DNA from 3 places in the Rhizobium sp. BK379 genome. Region 3 is predicted to be linked to each of the others. Evidence: predicted binding sites of a transcription regulator. Region 3 holds the regulator's gene; each other region holds the start of a gene.
The links. Region 3 encodes LexA, which represses DNA repair genes until DNA is damaged. Its sites were predicted from a motif close to TGTTCNNNNTGTGTTCNG; they were not measured.
Positions count from the first base shown of each region.

Region 1 (5,609 bases), on a different contig from region 3:
GGCGCCTTGGCGTTGATATAGCCGCCGTCGATTTCCATCGTCGCACCGAGCGCCGTCAGGCCGTCGATGAAGAGATCGACCGGGCGCGTGCCGATGGCGCAACCACCCGGCAGCGACACGCGGCAATAGCCTTCGCGGGCGAGAAGCGGACCGATGACCCAGAAGGAGGCGCGCATCTTCGAGACCAGCTCATAGGGGGCGGTCGTATCGACGATGGTGCGGCAGGTGAAATGGATCGTGCGGGCGTAAGAATCTTCCTGGCGCTCGCGGCGGCCGTTGACGGCGACGTCAACGCCGTGATTGCCGAGGATGCGCATCAGCAATTCGACATCGGCAAGATGGGGCACGTTTTCCAGCGTCAGCGTATCGCTCGTCAAAAGCGAGGCGATCATCAGCGGCAGCGCGGCATTCTTGGCGCCGGAGATCGGAATGATGCCATTGAGCTCATTACCGCCGACAATTCTGATACGATCCATGTGCACTTACGGGCGAGGCCCGCCTTTCCTCAAAAAGTTTTGCCTGTGGGGGCAAGGCAAGAAGTCGGGGTCTTTAGAGCAAATCCCCGTACGCTTCAATTCGTCGCGGACCGAACATTACGATTCGTCCATTTTTGCGGCAGCAGTCTTTGCCGCGGGCAAGCCATCCGTCTCGTCCGCCTGGCCGGAGCGGCGAGCCCGTACCTGCTGTTTGCGTCTGGAAAGATTTTCTCTCAGCTTTTCGGCAGCCCGCTCGCGCCGCAATGCCGCCTGGGCTTCCATGGCCGCTTTCCGGCTCTGCCGGGCCTTTTCAGTCTCTTCGTTCATGCCCCAGAAGTAACCGAATTCGCGCCATTCCAAAAGTGCTCCGAACGTTATTCCCAGAGAAGTTGGAATTTGCGGCTTGCACTCCTGCCGAACCTGTGGCAATAGCCGCCCCGTTCACGCGAGTTGAGCGTTTCGCTTCACGCGTCTGGTCCTGCTGCCGTAGCTCAGTGGTAGAGCACACCCTTGGTAAGGGTGAGGTCGGTGGTTCAATCCCACTCGGCAGCACCAGTTTTCTCCTTTAGCATTATCCACCGCGCCAATCGGCGCCATTGCTGCCGGCAAAAATCTCGCTAGAATATTAGCATTCTGAAGTCCTTGCGGAGGAACCGGGAGGCTTCAATCACTGTTTCTATCGAGACATGCTGGAGGAGCGTCGATGGCAACTGAACGATGGAATGGTCCGATCAAGGTAGGTTTCGAAGGGGCCGGAGCACGTACGGTTAACGGACCGTTCGACGCCTTGGCGTGCCTTGCCGAGCACTGGCCTGCCATGCGCGGACTGAAATACCTCAGGGCACGGAGCGTCTGCCGCGCAGCACTCGATGGAAGAAAGACCGTCGAAGAGGCTCGCGCGGAGTTTATGGCAGCGGCCGAGGAAGCAAAGCTTAATGTGCATTAAGTCTTCAGCGGCGGTTTCGGACAAATAAAGTCCAATCCGTTCCGAAACGGAGCAATGCTTAATTTTCACTTAACCCTGCACGGAGCTCGCGCAGGGCTTTGTTTCGAAAGATATTGCGTCGCTCATCTGTTCATCAATAGAACGACGCCAGCCATCATGATGATGGTCAGAGGCTCGTCACCCTCTGCGGGAGACTGCAGACGAGCCTCGTCCGCAAGAAAATTAGAATATTCGATCAGCAGTCCGAAGTATTCTCATCCTGGACCTGAATATATCCCACACCGACGATTGTGCCATCTGCGACACGGATGAAGGACGGCAGGTAATGCGGCTCGGCGGGCTCGCAGACGGCAGCGCTGGTATATTCATTCAGCGCGATTTCGTCCTTCGGCAAGGCCGAATAATCCATATCGGTTTCGAGTGAGGCATAGGCGGAGCCGGCAAAGGCGCCGCACCCAATAAGAAGGCCCCAGGCCCAGAGGCGTATAAGCGTTTGCATTATTGTCTCCAGCATTGAAATCAGCTTTTCAACACCGAAGGCAGGGCGTTGGTTCCTTGAAAATCTTCAAGTGGACGGTGATTTATTTCACCAGCATGCGGCAATGGACGTAACCGCTTCCGACAATAGCCTCGGCAATCGCCCGAGCCCGCTCACTGTCGCTCCATTGGCGCACGAAGCCTTCGAGAATGACGAGGGAACCGATGGTGGAGACGATGATTTCGGCTGCATCGAAATCGCCCGCGGCATGCAGGGCGCTTTCCACGGACGCGCGCATGGCGGCCGTGTTGCGGCTCTTCATCCAGGCCTCCTCGTCAGTCGGCGAGTTGTGAAATCGCAGCACCATGGTCGTTCCTGACATTGGCTAATAGGGATTTAACGCTGGAAGACGACGTTTGTTGCGGCGCGCGGTCGGCCCGATGCATAGTCATCACGATGGTGCTGCTGAAATCTTGAGGGAAATGTCGGTAGCCGCCGTAAACAATTGCAGCCGAGGAAAAGACGATGAAAGCGCTGGTGCCTGCCCTTCTTGCGACGACCCTTTTGGCCACACCCGCTCTGGTCGGCTGCTCCGCCGCGGACGCGCCCGCACTAGAGCCAATTCCCGGCAGCATCACCTATGGCGGGCAGCCGCGCACGAAGCTGACGAAGTCGCCGATCGGCAGCGCAGTGTACAACGACTTCTACGATCAGCAGGGCCAGCGCGTCTACGAAACCTATATTCTTCAGCCCGACCGCAGCCTGAAGCTGGTGCGGCGCCAGATCGTGCCGGATTTTCCGCAATAGTGCGTGGCCGCCTCTGCCTGCTTGACAGCGGCGCCAATCGAGAACATCCAAGGAACATCTGATTTTATTCGCGGGTGCTGATTCTCCCGTGAAGCCCAACCGGACGGCTGGATGTATCTCGAAAGACTCAATCCCCAGCAACGCATGGCCGTTGAACACGGCACGCTTGCAGACGGCAGTCATGTGGCGGGTCCGCTGCTGGTCATCGCCGGGGCCGGATCCGGCAAGACGAATACGCTTGCGCACCGCGTTGCCCACCTGATCCTCAAAGGCGCCGATCCGCGCCGAATCCTGCTCATGACCTTTTCCCGCCGGGCAGCAGCAGAAATGGGCCGCCGCGTCGAACGCATCTGCGGCGAGGTTCTCGGCAAGAATTCCGGCATCATGGCGGATGCACTTGCCTGGAGCGGCACGTTTCACGGCATCGGCGCACGCCTCTTGCGCGACTATGCCGAACAGATCGGCATCGATCCGGCCTTCTCCATCCATGACCGGGAAGACAGCGCCGACCTGATGAACCTCGTGCGTCATGATCTTGGTTTCTCGAAAACCGAGAGCCGGTTTCCGACAAAGGGAACGTGCCTGGCGATCTATTCGCGCGCGGTAAACTCGGAAATGGAACTGCCGCTCGTGTTGCGCGACGCCTTTCCCTGGTGCGCCACCTGGGAAAAGCAGCTTCGCGAGCTTTTCGCCTGTTACGTCGAGTCCAAGCAGAGCCAGAACGTGCTCGATTACGACGACCTGCTGCTCTACTGGGCGCAGATGGTGGCCGAGCCGATGATTGCCGAGGATATCGGCAGCCGCTTCGACCATGTGCTTGTCGACGAATATCAGGACACCAACAAGCTGCAGTCTTCGATCCTGCTGGCGCTGAAGCCGACCGGCCAGGGCCTGACCGTCGTCGGCGACGATGCGCAGTCGATCTATTCCTTCCGCGCGGCGACGGTGCGCAACATCCTCGATTTTCCGGCCACCTTCAGCCCGCCCGCCAACATCGTCACGCTTGACCGCAACTACCGCTCGACGCAGCCGATCCTGGCCGCCGCCAATGCCGTGATTGACCTTGCCTCCGAGCGTTTCACCAAGAACCTCTGGACGGAACGTGAATCGCCGGAACGGCCGCGACTGGTGACTGTGCGCGACGAGAATGATCAGGCACGTTATGTGGCCGACAAGGTTCTCGACAATCGCGAAGAGGGCGTGAAGCTGAAGAGCCAGGCGGTGCTCTTCCGCGCCTCGCATCACAGCGGCCCGCTGGAAGTGGAGCTGACCCGCCGCAATATTCCCTTCGTGAAGTTCGGCGGCCTGAAATTCCTCGACAGCGCGCATGTGAAGGACATGCTGGCGGCACTGCGCTTTGCCCAGAACCCGCGCGACCGGGTGGCGGGCTTCCGGCTGATGCAGATCCTTCCGGGGGTCGGGCCTTCTACGGCGCAGAAGGTGCTGGACCATATGGCTGAGGACCCGAGCCCGGTTGCGGCGCTCGCCGCCATGCCTGCGCCGCCACGCTCGGGCGACGACTGGACCTCCTTCGTTTCGACCATGCAGCAGCTGAAGACCGGCAAGGCCGGCTGGCCCGCTGAGATCGAGCTGGTGCGGCAATGGTATGAGCCGCATCTGGAACGGCTGCATGAAGATGCGAGCGCCCGGCTTGCCGATCTCATCCAGCTCGAACAAATCGCCGGCGGTTATGCTTCTCGCGAGCGCTTTCTGACCGAGCTTACGCTTGATCCGCCGGATGCAACCTCGGATCAGGCTGGCGTGCCATTGCTCGATGAGGATTATCTCATCCTTTCGACCATCCATTCGGCCAAGGGACAGGAATGGACCAAGGTCTTCATGCTGAACGTCATAGACGGCTGCATTCCCTCCGATCTCGCAGTCGGGACGACGGCGGAGATCGAGGAAGAGCGGCGCCTCCTCTATGTGGCAATGACGCGCGCCAAGGACAGTCTCGACCTCGTCGTGCCGCAGCGCTTCTTCACCTATGGGCAGAATTCGCAGGGCGACCGGCATGTCTATGCGTCGCGCAGCCGCTTCATTCCGGCCACGCTGCTGCAATTCTTCGAGGTTTGCGGCTGGCCGCAGGTCAAGACCGATACGGCAGCCGCCCAGCAGGCGCGGCAGGTGCGCATCGATGTCGGCGCGCGCATGCGGGGCATGTGGCGCTAGAGCCTTTCCCGATCAAACAGTGTCAGAGCGAAAGCGGCGGCTTGGGCGATTCGAAGAAGCGGCCGATCATTTCATCATTGACCAGGGCGATCGTCGGCGGCGACCATTTCGGATTGCGATCCTTGTCGATGACGGCTGCGCGAACGCCCTCGTAGAAATCCGGACCGTGCAGGACGTGCATGCAAGCCCCGAGCTCGCGGGCCAGGCATTCGCCGAGCGTGCGGCTCTGGCGGCCGGCTCTCAGCAGCCGCAAGGCAAGCTTGAGACTGGTCGGCGATCGTGTGAGCATCACACGGCGGGTTTCGGCGGCGAATTCACCCTCCTCCGCAGCGAGTGCGGATGCGATATCCTCCACGCGGTTGAAATGGAAGGCACGGTCGATCATTGCGGCATTGGCCTGCAACCTGCCTTCATCCACTTGTTCCGAGAGATCGCGCAGCACCGCATCCACATCATCAGACGAACTTCCCGCAGACAGGTTCGTCAGACGGTGGACTGCCTCTTCGAGGCGCGAGGAAGATATATAGACGTCAGCGAGGCCGGTATAGATTGCATCGGAGGCATTGATATCGAGCCCGGTCAGGGCCATCCAAGTACCGCTTTCACCCGGCGTGCGAGGCAACAGCCACGTGGCGCCGACATCTGGAAAATAGCCGATACCGGTTTCCGGCATGGCAAGGCGGGTACGCTCGGTGACGATCCGATGGCGGCCGTGGCTGGCAAGCCCGAC
Region 1 covers NZ_JACIAD010000002.1:519,091-524,699, reverse strand. Annotated here, with positions in the region: gene murA (UDP-N-acetylglucosamine 1-carboxyvinyltransferase) at 1-476, opposite strand, end outside; gene FHT93_RS13580 (hypothetical protein) at 594-803, opposite strand; tRNA gene FHT93_RS13575 (tRNA-Thr) at 957-1,031, shown strand; gene FHT93_RS13570 (DUF982 domain-containing protein) at 1,180-1,422, shown strand; gene FHT93_RS13565 (hypothetical protein) at 1,658-1,921, opposite strand; gene FHT93_RS13560 (BON domain-containing protein) at 2,004-2,222, opposite strand; gene FHT93_RS13555 (hypothetical protein) at 2,426-2,707, shown strand; gene FHT93_RS13550 (ATP-dependent helicase) at 2,819-4,879, shown strand; gene FHT93_RS13545 (enoyl-CoA hydratase/isomerase family protein) at 4,902-5,609, opposite strand, start outside.
Region 1: FHT93_RS13550 (ATP-dependent helicase) is a predicted target of LexA. The motif match lies at 2,747-2,764, and genes of this name have one in related genera.

Region 2 (5,609 bases), on a different contig from region 3:
GTGCCGTCTGCCACGGGGGAAAGATCGAGAATGGAAAAGGGAACCATGGAAACCTGCCGCGCAAATTTGGGGTGCGGTCTATGTAGGTTCGCCGTGGCTCTATTCCAAATCGCAGCGCCAATAAAAGCTGCCGCGAAAACTATCCGTCATTCGCCGAAAGCCGGAGAGAATTTCAGCGCACCTGATGGTGGCGATCCCCTGAAGACGATCCGCTGGACGTAGCGCGTATCAAGATCGCCATAGGTCAACTTTCCATCGCTCTCGAAACCGACACCCCGATAGACTGCAGGGTTGCCGATCAGGGCGCAGCCTGTCACATGACGCTCCCTCAGGAGATCGAGCCCGTTCAGGATCAACTCTCTGCCAATCCCCCGCCGCTGCCGCTCCGGCTTTACCGAAATCGGCCCGAGCCCATACCATCCATCCTTGATGTCACCGATTGTGACCGGCGAGAAGGCGACGTGGCCGATGATCTGCCCGCCTTCTTCGGCGACGAGAGATAATGTGAGATCACCCGATGCACGAAGATCCCGTATGATTTGCGCTTCGGTATTATTGCTGTAGGGCATCGGTTCGAACGCCACCCAGGTCAGCTCATGAATGGCATCCGCATCCTCGAGTTTTTCAAGCCGGATCAGCATGACACGATCATGCCCGCTTGCGCTGCAGATGCATGTCGGTGCTATGCTGCTGATATCCTTCGCCAAGCGTAAAGTTGCCGAGCTGGCGGTCCATCTCCACGGCCTCGGTTGCCAGGCGATGGATTGCAGCCGTTGTCTCCTCGACCATCGCCGCATTCTGCTGGGTCATGGAATCGAGCTCGGCGACCGAGCTGTTGATCTGCCGTAGGGTATCGGCCTCTTCACGAGTGGATTCCATGATTTCGTTGATCTGGCCGTCGATGGATTCGACATGACCACCGATGCCCGCGAGCGCAACGCCGGCCCTCTCGACGAGCGCCACGCCGCTTTCAACTTCATGCGTGGATTTCTGCAACAGGCTGGAGATTTCCTTGGCAGCGCTCGAAGAGCGTTGCGCCAATTCGCGTACTTCCATGGCGACGACCGCAAAACCCTTGCCGCTTTCGCCGGCGCGTGCCGCCTCGACGCCGGCATTCAGTGCCAGCAGATTGGTCTGGAAGGCGATATCGTCGATGACGGAAATGATGGTGTTGATCTGCCGCGACGACGCCTGGATCGCTTCCATCGCTGCAATCGTCTCGCGCATGATCTGGCTGGAGCCGACTGTCTCCTTCTTGGCGTCGCGCGCGATACGCGCCGCCTGCTCGGCGCGCTCGATCTGCACGCGCACAGACTGTGTGATGGCGCTGATCGCGTTTGCCGTCTCGGTGATCGAGCTTGCCTGACGCTCCGTGCGGCCGGCCAGTTCATCGGCACCGGTGCGCATCTCTTCGGAGCCGGCACGGACGGCCATGGAATTGCCGCCGATCGCCGTCATCGTTTCGTTGAGTGTCGCCAGCGCCTCGTTGAAGTTCACGCGCAGGCTTTCGAGCTCGCTCGGGAAGCGGGTTTCGATCTGGTAGGCGAGATCGCCGCTTGCCAGATGATGAAGCCCCTCGTCGAGTGCCGTGACGACATCCTGCAGACTGCGGGCCTCCGCCTCGCGCTGGGCCAGATTCTGTTGGCGCTCGCTTTCGGCCCGCATGCGCGTTTGCTCGCTCGCAGCTTCGAGCTGGCGGCCTTCGATCAGCGACTGCTTGAAACGAGCAAGCGCCTTCGCCATCGTGCCGATCTCATCCTTGCGGTTCTGGCTGCCAATCTCGACTTCGAGCTTGCCGTCAGCGACTTCGCTGGTCACGCCGGCAAGACGGGCAAGTGGTGAGAACAGGAAGTTGGTGATGAGCCCCGTGGCAATAGCCATGACAACGAGAACACCGATGCCGATCCAGGTCAGCAGGGTGGCGATCTCGATCGAGCCAGCGTTCAATTCGCTGAGCAGCACGCTTTCGACGACGAGGAAACGATCGCCGCGATAGTCGACGCCGCGCACATAGGCGCGTGCTGTTCCATCGGTGCGATCGAAGTCTGCGACTGTCATCGCCGAGCTCGCAAGCGCATCCTTGATGAATGTGAACGGCGCGGTATCGAGCGTCGCTAGCCGGCCGGATGCATTGAGACCAACTGCCGAACCGTCAGCCGAAATGATCGCCGCCTGCGCCGTACTGCCTGACACAATGCCCTTCGCGAGGATGCCAGTGACGACATCGTCGCGTACCTTGAAGAGCATCAATCCCTTCGCCTGGCCGAGCTTGACGATCGGCACCGCATAGAAGATCGCCGACTTGCCGCTTCCTGCGTCGACGCGCAGACCGGAGAAGGCCGTCGGCGCAGAATCATCAGTGGCCTTTGCGGTATTCTCGATCGCCCTGGCATAGGCGATACCTGCACCGGTCGACTTCCAGGCATCCGACTTCAGGTTTTCAGCGAAGTCGTCATTCTTCTTGTAAGAATAGAGCACGGTGCCGTCGAGATCGACGATCAGGAGGTCGCTGAACGCCGTGTCGGCGAGATCGCGCGCCACTTCGCTCTGCGTCTTTTCATGGTTCGAATAATAGAAACCGCTCGGCCCCTCCGGCTTGGCAAGCTTTTCGCGCTGGTCGGCCGGGTTCGGGTTGTTGGTGATAAAGACTTTCTTCAGCTCCCCGCGGGCATCGCCCGAGCTTTTCTCGATCGTCTTCCAGCCGCTCTTCAGGCTGGTGATCGCCATCTGCAGCGCTTCGATGCGCGCAATGGAGGTCGCCTGGTTCTCGAGCTGCACAAGCTGATCCTGCAGCATATCGCCGCGGAAAATCAGTACGCTCTCCTTGGCCTTCAGCGCCTGCTCGTCGGAAACGCGGCTGCTGGCGAAATAGGCGAGGATATTGATCACAGCGACCGAAAGCGTGGTCAGCAGAATGAAGGTGGCTATCACCTTGAAGGACAGGGACTGAAATCTCTGAGCCATGAAAAACGAACCCTTCCGGAACGGCGCCGCCGGCGGGTGTATCGTCGAGATATCACCCGCCGGTTGAACTGCAAACAGACCATCGGAGGCCTTAAGCTTTGCAAAAGCCGGCCCCTCTCACATTTGATGGATCAGAATTCGTGCATCCGGTTTAATTCGCGGTAAATGCCGCCTGAAAACACGCCATGTTTTCGCTTTGTTCACATATCGATGGCACTTATTCAGCCGTCGCTATAGGGTGAGCCATGCAAAACACGATTCGCATCATCGGTATTGATCCCGGTCTTCGCCGCACCGGATGGGGCATCATCGATACGCTCGGCAATTCGCTGCGCTTCGTTGCCTCGGGAACCGTCACCTCGGATGGCGACATGGACCTGGCTTCGCGGCTCTGCCAGCTGCATGATGGGCTTGCCGACGTTGTCCATTCCTACAAGCCGGAAGAGGCTGCCGTCGAACAGACCTTCGTCAACAAGGACGCCGTCGCCACGTTGAAGCTCGGCCAGGCACGTGGCATCGCCATGCTGGTGCCGGCCCGTGCCGGTCTGCCGGTGTCGGAATATGCGCCGAACGCCGTCAAGAAGACCGTCATAGGCGTCGGTCACGGCGAGAAGCAGCAGATCCACATGATGCTGAAGATCTTGATGCCGAAGGCCGAATTCAAGGGCAATGACGCCGCCGACGCATTGGCGATTGCGATCTGCCATGCTCATCACCGCGGTGCAAACCGCATGCGCCAGGTGGTCGCCAGCGCTTCTGCAACTCATCCCTGACGGAACAAGATCATGATCGGCAAGCTGAAGGGCACCATAGACGAGATCGGCGATGACTATGTGCTCGTCGATGTGCACGGCGTCTGTTACGTCGCCTTTTGCTCGGCACGCACGCTCTCGAAACTCGGCTCCGTCGGAGAGGCCTGCGTGCTTTTTATCGAGACCTATGTACGTGAAGATCAGTTGAAGCTCTTCGGCTTCCAGACCCAGCTCGAACGCGAATGGTTCAACCTGCTCCAGAGCGTGCAGGGCGTCGGCGCGAAAGTGGCGCTCGCCGTACTTTCGACGCTCACACCATCAGAGCTTGCCAATGCCATCGCCCTGCAGGACAAGACTGCCGTTTCGCGTGCTCAGGGCGTCGGCCCCAAGGTCGCGATCCGCATCGTCACCGAACTTAAGAACAAGGCGCCCGCCTTTGCCGGCGAGGCGATCAATATCGGTCTCAAGCAGGAGATCGGCGAAGGCGTGGCCGCAGCCCCCGTTGCCGATGCCGTTTCGGCCCTGACCAATCTTGGCTATTCCCGTGATCAGGCAGCCAATGCGGTTGCCGCCGCCATGAAGACGGCCGGAGAGGATGCCGATAGCGCCAAGCTGATCCGCCTCGGCCTGCGGGAACTCTCCCGCTGATGGCCTCGCGGGGTGTCAATGCGGGCCGCTTGGTGTATGGACTTGAGCAAGCTTCTAACGGAAATACTCAATGACTGATGCCCGCCTGATAGCGCCGGAAAAGCGTGGCGAAGACCTGGATACAACGCTACGTCCGCAGTCTCTGGACGAGTTTACCGGCCAGGCGGAGGCACGCGCCAATCTCAAGATCTTCATCGAAGCGGCCAAAAACCGCGGCGAAGCGCTGGACCATGTTCTCTTCGTCGGCCCGCCCGGCCTCGGCAAGACGACACTGGCGCAGATCATGGCGAAGGAACTCGGCGTCAATTTCCGCTCGACCTCCGGCCCGGTTATCGCCAAGGCCGGCGACCTCGCCGCATTGCTGACCAATCTCGAAGAGCGTGATGTGCTCTTCATCGACGAAATCCATCGCCTCAACCCTGCGGTCGAGGAAATCCTTTATCCGGCGATGGAAGATTTCCAGCTCGACCTCATCATCGGCGAAGGCCCTGCCGCCCGCTCGGTCAAGATCGACTTGTCGAAATTCACGCTCGTCGCCGCCACCACCCGCCTTGGCCTGCTGACGACACCGCTGCGCGACCGTTTCGGCATTCCCGTGCGTCTCTCCTTCTATACGGTGGAGGAATTGGAATTGATCGTTCGCCGTGGCGCCCGCCTGATGGGCCTTGGCATGACCGATGACGGCGCCCGCGAAATCGCAAGGCGTGCGCGCGGGACACCGCGCATCGCCGGCCGCCTGCTCCGCCGCGTGCGCGACTTTGCCGAAGTCGCAGGGGCCGAAGCTGTCACCCGCGAGATCGCCGATGAGGCACTGACCCGCCTGCTGGTCGACAATATGGGTCTCGACCAGCTCGACAAGCGCTACCTCAACATGATCGCCGTCAATTTCGGCGGCGGCCCGGTCGGCATCGAAACCATTGCGGCCGGTCTCTCCGAGCCGCGTGATGCGATCGAGGACATCATCGAGCCCTACATGATCCAGCAGGGTTTCATACAGCGCACACCGCGTGGCCGCGTTCTGACCGCAATCGCGTGGAAACATCTCGGCATGCAGCCGCCAAAGGATATGGAGGCTGCGCAATTCGGGCTGTTCCGGGAGGACGATTGATTGATCAGCCGGCGCGGCTTTCTCAAACTGATGGGTGGCGGCGTCGCCAGCCTTATGGCACTCGGCGGATATGCATTCGCCTATGAACCGCTGGCCCGGCCGGCGATTTCCCGTTATACGCTTACCCCGCCAGGATG
Region 2 covers NZ_JACIAD010000008.1:82,400-88,008, forward strand. Annotated here, with positions in the region: gene FHT93_RS28520 (LLM class flavin-dependent oxidoreductase) at 1-47, opposite strand, end outside; gene FHT93_RS28525 (N-acetyltransferase) at 147-641, opposite strand; gene FHT93_RS28530 (methyl-accepting chemotaxis protein) at 649-2,964, opposite strand; gene ruvC (crossover junction endodeoxyribonuclease RuvC) at 3,210-3,737, shown strand; gene ruvA (Holliday junction branch migration protein RuvA) at 3,750-4,364, shown strand; gene ruvB (Holliday junction branch migration DNA helicase RuvB) at 4,435-5,472, shown strand; gene FHT93_RS28550 (metallophosphoesterase) at 5,473-5,609, shown strand, end outside.
Region 2: ruvC (crossover junction endodeoxyribonuclease RuvC) is a predicted target of LexA. The motif match lies at 3,151-3,168, and genes of this name have one in related genera.

Region 3 (5,609 bases):
GATCATGAAACCTTTCTTCATGGTCGGCGGCTTCTTCGGCGGCATTTTCCTGACGTCTCTCATCGGTGGGTTCTCGACGGCGCTGTTTTCGATCGAACATTTCCACCGGCTGACTGCTTACGGCTTGCCGGCAAATCTCGCGGCCATGCCGGTTATTTCCTTCATCGTCATGCCGGCCGGCATGCTGGCGATGCTGCTGATGCCTTTTGGTCTGGATGGCTGGCTATGGCCGGTGGCAGGCTTCGGGCTAGACCTGGTGATCGCCATTGCAAAGGCGGTGGCGGGGTGGGGCGGCAATATAGATGTTGCCCGCTTACCCGGCTGGTACTTTCCGGCAGCCGTCTTCGGCTTCCTGTTGCTGACCTTGCTCAGAACCCGGTTGCGGCATATCGGAACCGCGATAATCACTGTTTCAACGTTCGCTGTTGTGTTGCTTCCATCAGAAGCGGTGCCCGACGTCGCCATCTCGGAAGACGGCAGCCTGGTCGCTGTAATCGATGGAGAGGCAATGGCTTCAAACCGTGAAAAGCCGCCAGCCTTCATTTTCGAACAATGGCAGAGGGCACTTGCCATCGAAGAGCATCAGAAGCCGGTTATGCTTCAAGCAACCAAGACACCCACCATGTCAGATGGCAAAAGATTGCAGCTGTCACCCGATCAACAGAATGAAGCCAGAGAGGCAATGAGGCAGGTACTCGCCATCAGCCCTACGTCACGATTCTCTTGCCAAAAGCGCGCCTGGTGTACTGCCTTGCTGGGCAATGGAAAGAAACTGACTGTCATCGAAAATGCTGCCTATCTCGGGCCAGCCTGCGATACGGCCGATATTGTCGTAACCCCTGTCCGATTGCGCTTCGACCGTTGTCGTTCCGGCGCGCTGCTCTTTACCGGCGAGACGCTGCGCAAGACAGGTTCTGTCGAGCTTCGCTTCACAGATAGTGGAATCGATGTCGCAACCGCATTCGGCCCCTTGCAACGCCCCTGGATGCGCCACCGCGCCTATGACTGGCGCAGCGATACATTCGCAGACGCAAGCCAGTCACCGGTCAGTGATAGCGGCGAATGAGGCCGACGAGCTTTCCCTGAACCTTCACTCGATCCGGCGGAAAAATGCGGGTCTCATAGGCAGGGTTTGCAGCCTCGAGCGCAATCGATGCGCCCTTGCGGCGGAAGCGCTTGAGTGTTGCTTCCTCGTCGTCGACGAGGGCAACGACGATATCACCCGGGTTGGCGGTGCTGCCATTGCGGATGATGACGGTGTCGCCATCGAAGATGCCGGCTTCGATCATCGAGTCGCCGCGAACTTCGAGCGCATAATGTTCGCCGGAGCCGAGCATATCGGCAGGAACGGTGATGTCATGCGTATTGTTCTGGATTGCCGAGATTGGCACACCGGCGGCGATACGGCCCATGACCGGGACGGAGACCGAGTTGCCGTTATCGGTAGCAGGCGCTGGCTTTGCCGGAGCGGGCGCTGCAACGGGCTGCGGCTTGCCGAGGCTGCCTTCGATGACGCTCGGTGAAAAGCCGCGACGTGGCTGCAGGCTGGGGCTGTAGGCCTCCGGCAGTTTGATGACTTCGAGCGCACGTGCGCGGTTCGGAAGCCGGCGAATGAAGCCGCGTTCCTCAAGCGCCGTGATCAGCCGGTGAATGCCGGATTTCGAGGCCAAATCCAGAGCATCCTTCATCTCGTCGAAAGACGGAGGAACGCCTGACTCCTTCATCCTTTCGTGAATGAAAAGAAGGAGTTCCTGTTGTTTGCGCGTAAGCATGGCGTGCACCCCAGTCTTGAAACAAATCCAGAACGGACACTATATGTTCCATATGTGTTCTGCAAGTAGCTAAATTTTCGTAAAACTTCTGTCCATTCTGGTGAGAATTTTATTTTTCTCGCGCCCGGGCCTTCCCGGCCTTGTCTCGCAACACCTGCTGAAGCACATCTCCTTGTGACTGTTGGAGGGGACCTAATGAGCCAAGATACGCTTGCAATCGATCATCTCGTTTTGCCGGTTACCGATATCGACCTTGCCCGCGAAAGACTGGGCAAGGTTGGTTTCACTGTGGCGCCGGATGCCCGTCATCCTTTTGGGACCGAAAATGCCTGCGTTTTCTTTGCCGACAAAACCTATCTGGAGCCCCTGGGTGTCGCGAGCGTCGAAGAGAGCGAGGAGGCAGCACACGATGGCAATGTGTTCACCGCCCGCAATCAAGCTTTTCGCTTCCGCTGCGGCAGCGAAGGACTGTCCGCGATTGCCTTTGCGACGGCAGATGCAAAGCACGAACATGCTCGATTTGTGAAGGACAGTATGAGTGCCGGTTCTGTGCTGCAGTTCGAGCGCCCTGTTAAAATGCCGGATGGCACGGAGAATATTGCCGGCTTCCGGCTGGCCTTCGCTGGCGACTTGCGGGCACCGGATTTCTTTCTCTTCGCAGTCGAACGCGTCAATCCGCTTCCTGCCGACCGGACCGCGCTTGAGACCCATGCCAATGGTGTCACAGGCATTGCCGAGATCGCGCTCGCGGCCCCCGAGCCGACAGCCTTCGGTGAGTTCGTTCGCTCCACGGCAAAAGGCGCATCTACTGAGGTCACGAGTTTCGGGCTGGACGTGCCCACCGGAAACGCAAAGATCAGCCTGATGACCCCGGAAGGGCTGGAGGCTTATTTCGATCTTGCCACGTCGGATACCGATCGTGGTCTGCGCGGTCGGGCGATCCGCTTTGCTGTCGGCGATCTGGCCGTGACAGAAGCGCATTTGGCTGCTAACGGGGTGACCTATACACGCAAGGGCAACCGTATTCTGGTGAAGCCTGCGCCCGGCCAGGGCGTACTCTTCGCCTTTGAGGAAACATCATGAGCTCTACTACCAACTCCGTGGTGACGGTCGGCGAAGGCGCCGGTAAGGTCACCTTCTCCAATGCTTCACGCCTGTCGCTGATTGCTGGCGCTTGCGAAATGGAAAGCCGCGATCATGCGTTCATGGTTGCCGGCACATTGAAGGAACTCTGCGCCAAGCTTGGCATCGGGCTCGTCTACAAGACCTCCTTCGATAAGGCGAACCGGTCTTCCTTGTCGAGCAAACGCGGTGTCGGCCTTGAAAAGGGGCTGGAAGTTTTCGCCGATCTCAAGAAAGAACTCGGCATTCCGGTTCTGACCGACATCCACAACGAAGAACAATGCGCCGAAGTGGGTAAGGTCGTCGATATCCTGCAGATACCAGCCTTTCTGTCTCGCCAGACGGATCTCCTGGTCGCGGCTGCCAAGACCGGCCGCGTTATCAACGTCAAGAAGGGCCAGTTCCTGGCGCCTTGGGACATGAAGAACGTGCTCGGCAAGCTGAACCAGAGCGGCAATCCGAACATTCTGCTCTGCGAGCGCGGTGCGTCCTTCGGTTACAATACGCTGGTCTCCGACATGCGTTCACTGCCGATCATGGCGGCAACGGGCGCCCCCGTCATTTTCGACGCCACGCATTCAGTCCAGCAGCCTGGCGGGCAGGGGGAAACCTCCGGAGGTGAGCGGCAGTTCGTGGAGACGCTGGCCCGTGCAGCCGTGGCAGTCGGCGTTGCCGGTGTCTTTATCGAGACCCATCAGGATCCTGATAACGCCCCCTGCGACGGGCCGAACATGGTCTACCTCAAGGACATGCCGCGACTTCTCGAGAAGCTTCTCGCCTTCGACGCGATCGCCAAGGCCGCCTGAACAGCGGGCGGCATCAGGCTGCCGCGCGGGACGGGCGCTTTTCCTCCAGTGCGAAGCGGGAGAGCATGCGCCCGAGCTGGGACGCCTCGGTGCCGAGCTCCTGGCATGCGGCGTTCGTTTCCTCGACCATGGCTGCATTCTGCTGGGTCACCTGATCCATCCGGTTGACGGCAGCGTTGACCTCGACGAGCGCGACCGACTGTTCCGAAGACGAGCGCACGATCGCTTCGATCAGCGCCGTCACCTGCAGCACCTGGCGGTCGATATCGCCGAGTGCCTCGCCGGTACGGTTGACAAGTGCAACACCCGCGGAAACCTGTCGCGACGACGTCTCGACGAGAAGCTTGATCTCCTTGGCGAGATTGGCGGAGCGTCCGGCGAGCTCGCGGACTTCCTGAGCGACGACGGCAAAGCCTTTCCCCGCGTCTCCGGCGCGTGCTGCCTCGACACCCGCGTTGAGCGCCAGAAGATTGGTCTGAAAGGCGATCTCATCGATGGCGTTGATAATATCGCCGATCCTGACCGCTGAGTCCTCGATCTTCTCCATGGCAGTCACTGCTTCACGAACAATCTCGGCGGAATGCGCCGCGCTCTCCTTCGTGGCTGACATCATCGCATTGGCTTCATGGGCCCGCTCCGAGGAGTTTTTCACCGTGACCGTGATCTGATCCAGTGCCGAAGCCGCCTGTTCGAGGGAAGCTGCCTGGCTCTCGGTGCGCTGTGCCAGATCATTGGTGCTGAGCGCGATTTCGCGCGAACTGTCGCCGACCGTATTCGTGGCGGCATAAATGTCTTTCATGGCATCGGAAAGAATGATGATGCTGGTGTTGAAGGTCTCGCGAAGCTTCTCGTAAGTATTGGCGAACTGCTCGTCGAGACGCACGGTCAGGTCGCCGCGTGAGAGACGTTCCAGGCCTGCGCTCAGGCTTTCGATAACGCGCTGGCGCGTGGCATTCTCCACGCTCTTCGATGCGTCCAGTTCGGCATCGCGGCGCATCTGTACCTGCCGTTCCTCGTCCTGCAGCGCGCGTATAGCGTTGCGTTCTTCTGCCGATTCGCGAAAGACCGTGACCGCGCGCGCCATTTCTCCGATTTCGTCGGATCGTCTGACATAGGGAACTTCGCGGGAATAGTCGCCGCTCGCAAGCACCGCCATATAATCGCGCATCGCCGATAGCGGCACGATTGCGCGCCGGCGGAACATGTAGAGCCCGACGACGATAATCACGAAGGAAAGCGCGGCGGCCGATAGCGTAACGGCGGAGAGCAGTTCCGTTTGATCCGCTGCCTGCTTTTCGGCGTCCATCTGGAAGGCGTTGGCCATCGCCACGAGTTCGTTTACGGCCGTTTCGTGAACATGAAAATTCGTAGCAAGCTTGGGGAGCGCCGATTCGATGGCGGCCTTGTCGCCCTTCAGGATTGCGGGTATCGCCTCCTCGTTCATGACTTGCCAGAACGCGTCGCCCTTGACGAGAACGTTGTCGAGAAGCTTGCGCTTGAGATCGGCGCTGAGCGGCGTTTCGGACCAATATTTGCGGCGGTCTTCATAAGCCGACTTCAGAACCGTTTGGATGCGTTCGATATTGGCCTTTGCCGAGGCTGGCTGCTCGACGGCTTCGAGCGCGAGCATGTAGGGTTCGATGACATAGAGCGGCGGCGGGAGAATATCGGCGACAAGATCCTTGCCGTAGATGATCTGCTTATACATCAGCCCGTTCACACGAAGCATGTTGAGTGCGTAGTTCTGCAAGCCGATGGAGGTCACCAGTCCGAGGATGACAACGGCACCGAAAATGGCAAGGCTGCGTGCAATATTGAGTTTCATCTGTGCCCCATGTGAAATGCCGCCAAGAGAGTCGATAAAATCGCGTTCTGGTTGTTTTTGGCGCGAGGCTGCAGCTTTTCATCC
Region 3 covers NZ_JACIAD010000001.1:211,067-216,675, forward strand. Annotated here, with positions in the region: gene FHT93_RS01185 (ComEC/Rec2 family competence protein) at 1-1,066, shown strand, start outside; gene lexA (transcriptional repressor LexA) at 1,047-1,772, opposite strand; gene FHT93_RS01195 (VOC family protein) at 1,968-2,855, shown strand; gene kdsA (3-deoxy-8-phosphooctulonate synthase) at 2,852-3,700, shown strand; gene FHT93_RS01205 (methyl-accepting chemotaxis protein) at 3,714-5,525, opposite strand.